Regions from separate parts of the Kitasatospora sp. NPDC056531 genome, predicted to be linked through region 1. Evidence: riboswitches for the same ligand, from Rfam matches in the RefSeq annotation. Region 1 holds a riboswitch; the other holds the start of a gene.
The links. Region 1 has a riboswitch for glycine ahead of gcvP (aminomethyl-transferring glycine dehydrogenase). Riboswitches for the same ligand answer to the same signal wherever they lie in the genome.
Positions count from the first base shown of each region.

Region 2: it holds a riboswitch for glycine, as region 1 does, so the genes downstream of both, gcvT (glycine cleavage system aminomethyltransferase GcvT) here and gcvP (aminomethyl-transferring glycine dehydrogenase) in region 1, are expected to answer to the same signal.

Region 1 covers NZ_JBHTTU010000038.1:12,167-17,048, reverse strand. Annotated here, with positions in the region: gene gcvP (aminomethyl-transferring glycine dehydrogenase) at 1-1,413, opposite strand, end outside; glycine riboswitch at 1,650-1,753, opposite strand; partial or broken gene ACFQ87_RS27355 (PRC-barrel domain-containing protein) at 1,979-2,353, shown strand; gene ACFQ87_RS27350 (YsnF/AvaK domain-containing protein) at 2,489-3,247, shown strand; gene ACFQ87_RS27345 (MFS transporter) at 3,485-4,882, shown strand, end outside.
Region 2 covers NZ_JBHTTU010000025.1:61,243-66,124, forward strand. Annotated here, with positions in the region: gene ACFQ87_RS21780 (enhanced serine sensitivity protein SseB C-terminal domain-containing protein) at 1-668, opposite strand, end outside; gene ACFQ87_RS21785 (enhanced serine sensitivity protein SseB C-terminal domain-containing protein) at 787-1,596, opposite strand; glycine riboswitch at 1,792-1,896, shown strand; gene gcvT (glycine cleavage system aminomethyltransferase GcvT) at 2,126-3,247, shown strand; gene gcvH (glycine cleavage system protein GcvH) at 3,371-3,751, shown strand; gene glyA (serine hydroxymethyltransferase) at 3,837-4,882, shown strand, end outside.

The sequences.
Region 1 (4,882 bases):
GGCGGGCAGCGTCTCGGCGGCCTCGGCCACCTCGACGGCGGGGACGCCGAACGCGGCCCAGACGCCGGCCAGGTGCTCGCGGGTGGTGGTCTCGTCCGTGGAGATCGAGATCCGGTCCGCGCCGTCCTGGTGGACGTTGATGCCGTGGGTGCGGGCGGCGGCGGCGATCTCGGCGGCACGGCCCGGGACGACGGCGGTGACGGTGTCGAAGAACTCGCCGTGCAGCAGCTCCACGCCGCCGGCCCGCAGGCCCTCGGCGAGGGCGGCGGCGTAGCGGTGGGTGCGGCGGGCGATGTCGGCCAGGCCGTCCGGACCGTGGTAGACCGCGTACATCGAGGCCATCACGGCGAGCAGCACCTGGGCGGTGCAGATGTTGCTGGTGGCCTTCTCACGGCGGATGTGCTGCTCGCGGGTCTGCAGCGCCAGGCGGTAGGCGCGGTTGCCGTCGGCGTCGACGGACACGCCGACCAGACGGCCGGGCAGCGAGCGGGCGTACTCGGCGCGCACCGACAGGTAGCCGGCGTGCGGACCGCCGAATCCCATCGGCACACCGAAGCGCTGCGAGGTGCCGCAGGCGATGTCGGCGCCCAGCGAGCCCGGGGACTTGAGCAGGGTCAGCGCCAGCAGGTCGGCGGCCACGGCGACGATCGCGCCCAGCCCGTGCGCCTGGTCGATCACCGGGGCGAGGTCGCGGACCACACCGGTGGCGCCCGGGTACTGCAGCAGCACACCGAAGACGCCGCGCTCGGCGATCTCGGCCGGGATGCCCTCGGACAGGTCGGCGACGACGACCTCGACACCGGTCGGCACGGCACGGGTGTTGATCACCGCGATGGTCTGCGGCAGGGTCTCGGCGTCGACCAGGAAGACACCGCCCTTGACCTTGGTGACGCGGCGGGCCAGCGCCATCGCCTCGGCGGCCGCGGTGCCCTCGTCCAGCAGCGAGGAACCGGAGGTGGGCAGACCGGTCAGGTCGGAGACCAGGGTCTGGAAGTTGAGCAGCGCCTCCAGACGGCCCTGCGAGATCTCCGGCTGGTACGGGGTGTACGCGGTGTACCAGGCCGGGTTCTCCATGACGTTGCGCAGGATCACCGGCGGGGTGAAGGTGCCGTAGTAGCCCAGGCCGATCATCGGCTGGAGCACCTTGTTGCGGCTCGCCAGCTCGCGCAACTCGGCGAGGACCTGCGCCTCGCTGCGACCGGCGGGCAGGGCCAGGGCGGTGATGGAGCGGATCGCCTCGGGAACGGCGGTGTCGGCGAGCTCGTCCAGCGAGCCGTAGCCGACGGACGCCAGCATCTTCTCCTGGGCCGCGGCGTCGGGGCCGATGTGGCGGTTCTCGAAGGGGCTGGCCAGCTCAAGCTCGGTGAGGGTCGAGGCGCCGGTGGGGCGTCCCGCGTTCGGCTGGGCGTTCATGGTGGTCGAGGCCTCCTGGTCACGGACCGGCGGGGGCACGCACGCCGACCGGTCGTTCCGCTGCGGACAGCGGATCGCCTGGGCGGACGAACCCGGAAGGCCTCCCCCTCTGTCATCGGGACCTGAGAGCTTCGCCCGCACGTCGCGCTGTCGGCGCTCCGTCGGCTTGCACCGTCGGTGAGGGTGGTGATCGCCGGCTCCCGCGCCGACGCTCCTGCCCTGCTTTCCAGAGTGACCTATCCCGCACGGTACGGATGCCTGAGAGATTCCGGGGAGGAGTTGCTCCTTCGGCGCCCCGACCAGCGGTTTTCGCCGTCGGGGACTCTCCCGCGCGGGCTCGGCGGTCGCCGCCCAGGGTACCAGCGGGAGGCCTTCCGATCACGGGTGCGTCGGGTCACTCGAGGTCTACGCGCGTCCCCCGGACGGCCTAGCGCCGAGCCCGTCCGGCGCACCCCGGTCGCGTCGGTCCGATTCATGCCTTTTGGTGTGAAGTGACGGCCGGGACGGGTGCTCCGACGGCCGTACCTGCGGGAGTTCCGCAGCCGCAGCGCAGCTGGAGGAAAGAGTGCAGACCGACTTCGACCCCAGAGACCTCATCGGCCACAAGGCGGTCGACCGCAACGGAGACAAGATCGGCACGGTCGACGAGGTGTACCTGGACGACGCCACCGGCCAGCCCGAGTGGGCCGCCGTCCGGACCGGCATCTTCGGCCGGGACGCCTTCGTCCCGCTCACCACGAGCGAGTTCTCCGGCGAGGAGCTCCGGGTGCCCTACGACAAGTCGCTGGTCAAGGAGTCCCCGGACTTCGGCGTGGGCCAGCACCTGTCGCCGGCCCAGGAACTCCAGCTCTACCGTTACTACGGTCTCGACGCCGAGGTGGACGGCCACACCGCCGCCGAGGAGCCCGGCCGGACCGTCCAGCCCGACCTCGACTTCGGCACCACTCCGGCCGCCACGGCCACCACGACCGCCAAGCCGCTCGACTTCCACGCCGCCGAGCCCGGCCCGACCAACACCGTCACCACCGCCACCGCCCCCAGTGCCGCTGGCACCGACACCGCCGCGGAGGCCATCATGCGGACCCTCACCACCCCCGCGCCCACCGCCACCACCGCGACCACCCCCCTCGTCGAGCCGAAGCCGAAGCCGCAGCCCGCCCCAGCCCCAACCACCCCGGCACCCACCGGCAGCGCCGCCACCACGACCCCGAGCACCCCGGCCCCAACCACCCCAGCACCCACCGCGACCACCCCCCTCGTCGAGCCGAAGCCGAAGCCGCAGCCCGCCCCAGCCCCAACCACCCCGGCACCCACCGGCGGCGCCGCCACCACGACCCCGAGCACCCCGGCCGCAACCACCCCGGCGCCCACCGGCGGCGGCGCCGCCACCACGGCCCCGAGCGCCCCGGTCGAGATCACCTGCCGCGAGGAGCGGCTGGACATCACCACCGAGTGGCACGTCCTGGGCACCGCGAAGCTGCGCAAGTACGTGACCAGCGAGCAGGTCGAGCGGCGCGTCCCGCTGGTCCGCGAGCGGGTCCGGGTGGAGCGCATCCCGGTCAGCGACGCCGAGCGCTCCGTCCTCACCGACAAGGAGATCGCCGAGGCGGTCGAGGAGGTCACCCTCCGCGAGGAACACCCCATCGTCCGCAAGTACCTCGCACCGATCGAGCGGGTCCGCCTGATCGTCGAGCGCTACACCACGGAGGAGGTGGTCCAGGACGAACTCCGCCGCGAGCACGTCGAAGTCCACGACAACACCACCGCCACCCCCGACCCGACCGCCCCCGTGACCAACGGCGTCCGCCCCGACCCCCTGCGCCCCCTCTCCTGACCCGACCCACCCCCAGGGCCCCGGACCCCGTCCGGGGCCCTCGCCATGCCCCTTCGCCAGTCCCCCACCCCGCCCCGACTCGCGGCGAACGCCGCCCTCCTACCCCCAGCCTCCAGTCCCGCCGCAGGTGGCATCCCGTCCCCTTTGCCAAAGCTTAACCGCTCGATATTTGACACTCTGAAGTATCTCCCTGCATGGTTACTTCAGTTCATTCACTATGTACGGGAGGAAGCAACCGTGAGTGAGGCACCCCAGCCCACCACCGCGGCTGAGAAGCAGAGCAACGCCCGGGTCCTGCCGGCCCTCATCCTGGCGATGCTGTCGTTCAGCGTGGTGCAGACCGCGGTCGTCCCGATCCTGCCGTCGCTGGCCAAGGAACTGGACGTCTCCGGGTCCAACATCACCTGGCTGATGACCGCCAACCTGCTCTCCGCAGCCGTGCTGACTCCCCTGCTGGGCCGCTTCGGCGACCTCCGGGGCCGTAAGCCCATGCTGCTGATCTCGCTGGCCGGCCTGGTCGCCGGGTCGGCGCTGGCGGTCAGCACCCACTCCTTCACCTGGCTGATCGTCGCCCGCGTCCTGCAGGGCGCCGGCGGTGGCGTGATGCCGCTGGCGATCAGCATCGTCCGCGACGAGCTGCCCAAGCAGAAGGTGACCGGCGGCGTCGCCGCCATCAGCGCCTCGATGGGCGTCGGCTCCGGCCTCGGCCTGGTGGCGACCGGCCTCCTGCTGGAGCACTGGAACTACAAGTCGATCTTCTGGATGGGCCTGGCCTTCGGCCTGCTCGCGGTGGCCCTGGTCGCCTTCCGCGTCCCGTCCGACCCGGTGACCGACAAGGACGGCGGCGCCGACCCGCTCGGCGCCCTCACCCTGGCCGGCTGGCTCTCCGCCCTGCTGGTCGCGGTCAGCCAGGGCAACCACTGGGGCTGGACCTCCACCAAGACCCTCGGCCTGTTCGCCGTCGCCGCCGTGGTCGCCCTGATCTGGGGGATCATCGAGACCAAGGTCTCGCACCCGCTGGTCGACCTGAAGATGATGTCCCGCCCGGCCGTCGCCTTCACCAACCTGGCGGGCCTGCTCATCGGCTTCGGCATGTACGGCTCGTTCATGGTCATCAGCAACTTCGCCCAGACCCCGGAGAAGCTGGCCCACTACGGCTTCACCGCGACCGTCCTGCACGCCGGTGTGATGCTGCTGCCGTCCGCGATCGGCTCGATGGTGGCCGCCCCTGTCGGCGCCCTGCTGATCGCCCGCCGCGGTCCCCGTCTGCCGCTGGTCCTCGGTGGTGTCCTCGGCGCCGTCGCGATGGCCTACCTGGCCCTGCGGCACAGCCACGAGGGCGACATCTACACCGCCTCGGCGATCTTCGGTCTCGGCATCGGCCTCGCCTTCGCCGCGATGCCGGCCTTCATCAACGGCGCCGTCCCGGTCGAGCAGAGCGGCATCGCCAACGGCATGAACTCCGTGCTGCGCACCGTCGGTGGCGCGATCGGCACCGCCGTGATGACCGCCATCCTGACCGGCGACACCATGAAGCTCCCGATCAAGATCCAGGTGCTGCTGCCCACCCTGGACGCCTACAAGCACGCGTTCTGGACCACGGCCGTCGTCTGCATCATCGCCGGTGCCGTCCCG
Region 2 (4,882 bases), on a different contig from region 1:
ACCGCGATCGCCCGCTGCATCAGCGCCCGCACCGCCTCCACGGCCGGCGGCGAACTCTCGTACAGGTCCAGGCCGATCGCCAGGTACGGCTCCCCCACCGCCGGCTGCACCCAGGCCCGGCGCAGCGCCCGGACCGCGCGCACCTCACCGGCCTGCCGCTCCAGCAGCGCGAAGAACTGCTGGGCGTTCACCTGCGGCTCACTCAGCTTCAACGGACCGGCCGGCAGCCGGTCCAGGCCCGCGGCGATCCGCCGCAGGTCCGCCCAGGGCACGCCGACCCCGCCGCCGGGGGCGTGCGGGTTGAGCCACAGGCCCCAGCGGGTGCGGTACAGCGAGGCGGCGATCTCCCGCCCGGAGATGACCTCGTGGGCCCGGGCCCAGCCGGAGGCCGTCAGCTGCTCGGGCGAGGTCACGGCCGGCGCGTAGCCGTGGCCGCTGATCTCCATGTTCCCGTACTGCGCGTCCGGACTGCCCGGCGTACCGTGCCAGAGCAGCATCCAGACCTGGCCGTCGGCCAGCGCGTGCAGCAGCCGCTCGTACGCGTCGTAGCGCTCCGGCGCGACCTCGCGCAGGGCGTGCTCCATCGCGCCCGGATCCGCCGCCGGGCGCCCGGCCGGAGCCTGGCCCCAGGGCCCCGGCACACCGCCCGTTCCCGCTCCCGCACTCATGCGCCCACCTCGCCGCGCCTCTTTCCTCAACCCAGCCGGCCCGTCGACCGTCTGCACGCACCCTATGGCGCGGCACCGGCCACCGCCACGGCGACGTGCCCTTGATACGAACCCCCGCTCACGCCCGCGTGTAGAAAGGCAGTACCCGGGTGAGCAGCCACTCGACCACCGGGTCCTCGGCGAGGTCGAGCAGTACGAGGTGGACGCCACCCGGCAGCGGCGCGGTTCCCAGTGCCCGGCCGAGCGCCTCGTTCACCGCGCCCGGGTCGGCCGGGGCGCCCGGATCCAACTGGACGCCCACGAACATCACGGTCGGTTCGCCCTCGATGCTGGCCAGCGCCCGGCGCGCGGTCAACACCCCGGGCAGGGCGATGAGTTCGGCCCGGCAGGCGGCCAGGAAGTACTCCGGGTCCTCGCCCGGCACCGGCTCGCGCAGCGCCACCCGGCCGCCGGTCGGCGCCTCCGCAGCGTCCTCAGTGTGCTCCCAGCGGCGGCCATCACGTGGCCCGCGGCGCAGCTCCGCCACGCCCTGCGGCGGCACCGGGATGCCCACCGCGGCCTCGGGGTTGACCGCGATGCCCACGCCCAGCGGCAGTCCGCGGGCGAACTCCCAGGCCGGCGCGATCGCGAAGGCCATCCCCGGCGCGTGCTGCAGGAACACCTCCTGCGAGGAGAACACCGGCACGTACGGGGCCCCGGCCAGCTCGATGGTCGGCAGGTCCAGCGACTGCCCGCCCGGATCGCCCCCGGCCGGCAGCGGGATCCACACCTGACTGCGGGCCAACACCTCGATCACCCGCGCCGTCGCGCCCGGGTCGCCGAGCGCGGCGGTCAGCACCTGCTCCAGCTCGTTGGCCGGCCACGCACCGCCGGGCGGCGCCGCCTGCGGCCCGTCCCACCCCTGCTGCTGCTCCACCGGGTACCCCATGCGCGCCTGAACCGCCCTCTGCCGGTCGGCCGCCCACTGCTGTGCCGACGCGCAGATTCTAGAGCCCGGCTAGGGCACGGGTCCGGTCCCGGGCCGTGTGACCGGGTCCCCCCTCCCCTCGTACGCGTGGACGTGCCATGATGTGCGCGTCCGACGGCATGCGCCGCGGGCCCCCACAACTCCACACCGGCCGCTCGAACCCGCGCGGGAGAGCCCGGAGTGCCGCTCAGGCGGTACAGCCGGCGCCGAAGGAGCAAGTCCTCCCCGGAATCTCTCAGGCCCCCCTACCGCACGGATTAGGCACATCTGGAAAGCGGCGCACGGCCCTGTCGCGCGCCCACCCACGGTGCAAGCCGCCATGCTGTCCTGGATGCTGGAAACAGCTGCGGGCGGCCGCGGTGAAGCTCTCAGGTCCGACGACAGATGGGGAGACCCACGCCGCCGCATGCCCGCGCGCAGGGTCGGTCCCCGAGCGGGTCCGGTCCCGGCGCGTGCACCCCTGAGTGCCCCGACCGAGGAGTTCCTGGCCATGTCGTCCCTCCGCCTGACCGCGCTCGACGCGCTGCACCGCGCCCTCGGCGCGACCATGACCGACTTCGCCGGCTGGGACATGCCGCTGCGCTACGGCAGCGAGCGCGAGGAGCACCTCGCCGTCCGCACCAAGGCCGGCCTGTTCGACCTCTCGCACATGGGCGAGATCACCGTGACCGGCCCGCAGGCCGGCGAGATGCTGGACCACGCGCTGGTCGGCTTCGTCTCCGCGCTCGGTGTGCTGCGTGCCCGCTACACCATGATCTGCGCCGAGGACGGCGGCATCCTGGACGACCTGATCGTCTACCGCCTGCGCGAGGACGCCTTCCTGGTGGTCGCCAACGCCTCCAACGCGCAGCTGGTCCTGGACGAGCTGATCGCCCGCGCCAAGGGCTTCGACGCCGTCGTCACCGACGACCGCGACACCTACGCGCTGATCGCCGTCCAGGGCCCGGAGTCCACCGCGATCCTGGCCAAGACCACCGAGGCCGACCTGCCCGGTCTGAAGTACTACGCGATCCTCCCGGCCCGGGTGGCCGACCGTGACGTGCTGCTGGCCCGCACCGGCTACACCGGCGAGGACGGCTTCGAGATCTTCTGCCACCCGGGCGACGCCGAGCAGATCTGGCAGGCCCTGACCGCCGCCGGCGAGGGCCACGACCTGGTCCCGTGCGGCCTGTCCTGCCGCGACACCCTGCGCCTGGAGGCGGGCATGCCGCTGTACGGGCACGAGCTGTCCACCGACCTCACCCCGTTCGACGCGGGCCTGGGCCGGGTCGTCCGCTTCGACAAGACCACCAACGAGGGCGCCTTCATCGGCCGCAAGGCCCTGGAGCAGGCCGCCGCCGCGGCCGAGACCAACCCCCCGAAGGTGCTGGTCGGCCTGGTCTCCGAGGGCAAGCGGGTGCCGCGCGCCGAGTACACCGTGGTCTCCACCGAGGGCGCCCCGATCGGCCGGATCACCTCCGGCGCGCCGTCCCCGACCCTGGGCAAGCCGATCGCGATGGCCTACGTCGACGCGGCCCACGCCGCCCCCGGCAGCACCGTCGCGGTGGACGTGCGCGGCAAGCACGAGCCGGTCCAGGTCGTGGCGCTGCCGTTCTACAAGCGCGCCCGCTGACGCGGTCCGGCCAAGTCCCCCGCGGGCCCGGCCGGCCCCTGCTCCTCCCGTACCCGCACGTCGAAGCCGTCCGCGCGGCGGCCCGCTTCGTCGTACCCGCTTCCCATCCTGGAGAATGACGCCATGAGCAACCCCCAGCACCTGAAGTACACCAAGGAGCACGAGTGGCTGACGGCCGCCGAGGACGGTGTCTCCACGGTCGGCATCACCAAGCACGCCGCGGACGCGCTCGGTGACATCGTCTACGTGCAGCTGCCCGAGGTCGGCGACGAGGTGACCGCCGGCGAGACCTGCGGCGAGCTGGAGTCCACCAAGTCGGTCAGCGACCTGTACTCCCCGGTGACCGGCGAGGTCGTCGAGGTCAACCAGGACGTCCTGGAGGACAACGCCCTCGTCAACAGCGCCCCCTTCGAGGGTGGCTGGCTGTTCAAGGTCCGGGTGGAGTCCACCGACGAGCTGCTCAGCGCCGACGAGTACGACGCGCTCACCCACGCCCAGGGCTGAGCCACCCGCCGGGACGGGCCGCAGCACGGCGGTCCGTCCCGCCCTCACCGTCCCTCCGCTCTCCTCCTCCCGGGAAGACCACACCATGACGGTTCTCAACCAGTCCCTGCACGCCCTCGACCCGGAGATCGCCGCCGCGGTCGACGCCGAGCTGCACCGCCAGCAGACCACCCTGGAGATGATCGCCTCCGAGAACTTCGCCCCGGTGGCGGTCATGGAGGCCCAGGGCTCGGTGCTCACCAACAAGTACGCCGAGGGCTACCCCGGCCGCCGCTACTACGGCGGCTGCGAGCACGTCGACGTGGTCGAGCAGATCGCGATCGACCGCATCAAGGCCCTGTTCGGCGCCGAGCACGCCAACGTCCAGCCGCACTCCGGCGCGCAGGCCAACGCCGCCGCGATGTTCGCGCTGATCCAGCCGGGCGACACCATCCTGGGCCTGAGCCTGGCCCACGGCGGTCACCTGACCCACGGCATGAAGATCAACTTCTCCGGCAAGCTCTACAACGTGGCCGCGTACCACGTGGACGAGAAGACCGGCCAGGTCGACATGGCCGAGGTCGAGCGCCTGGCCAAGGAGCACCAGCCGAAGCTGATCATCGCCGGCTGGTCCGCCTACCCGCGCCAGCTGGACTTCGCCGAGTTCCGCCGGATCGCCGACGAGGTCGGCGCCCTGCTCATGGTGGACATGGCGCACTTCGCCGGCCTGGTGGCCGCCGGGCTGCACCCGAACCCGGTGCCCTACGCGGACGTGGTCACCACCACCACCCACAAGACCCTGGGCGGCCCGCGCGGCGGCGTCATCCTGTCCAAGGCCGAGTTCGCCAAGAAGATCAACTCCGCGGTCTTCCCCGGCCAGCAGGGCGGTCCGCTGGAGCACGTGATCGCGGGCAAGGCCGTCGCCTTCAAGATCGCCGCCTCGGAGGAGTTCAAGGAGCGCCAGGAGCGCACCCTGGAGGGTGCCCGCATCCTCGCCGAGCGCCTGCTGCAGGACGACGTCGCCGAGGCCGGCGCCAGCGTGCTGTCCGGCGGCACCGACGTCCACCTGGTCCTGGTCGACCTGCGCAACAGCCAGCTCGACGGCCAGCAGGCCGAGGACCGGCTGCACGAGGTCGGCATCACGGTCAACCG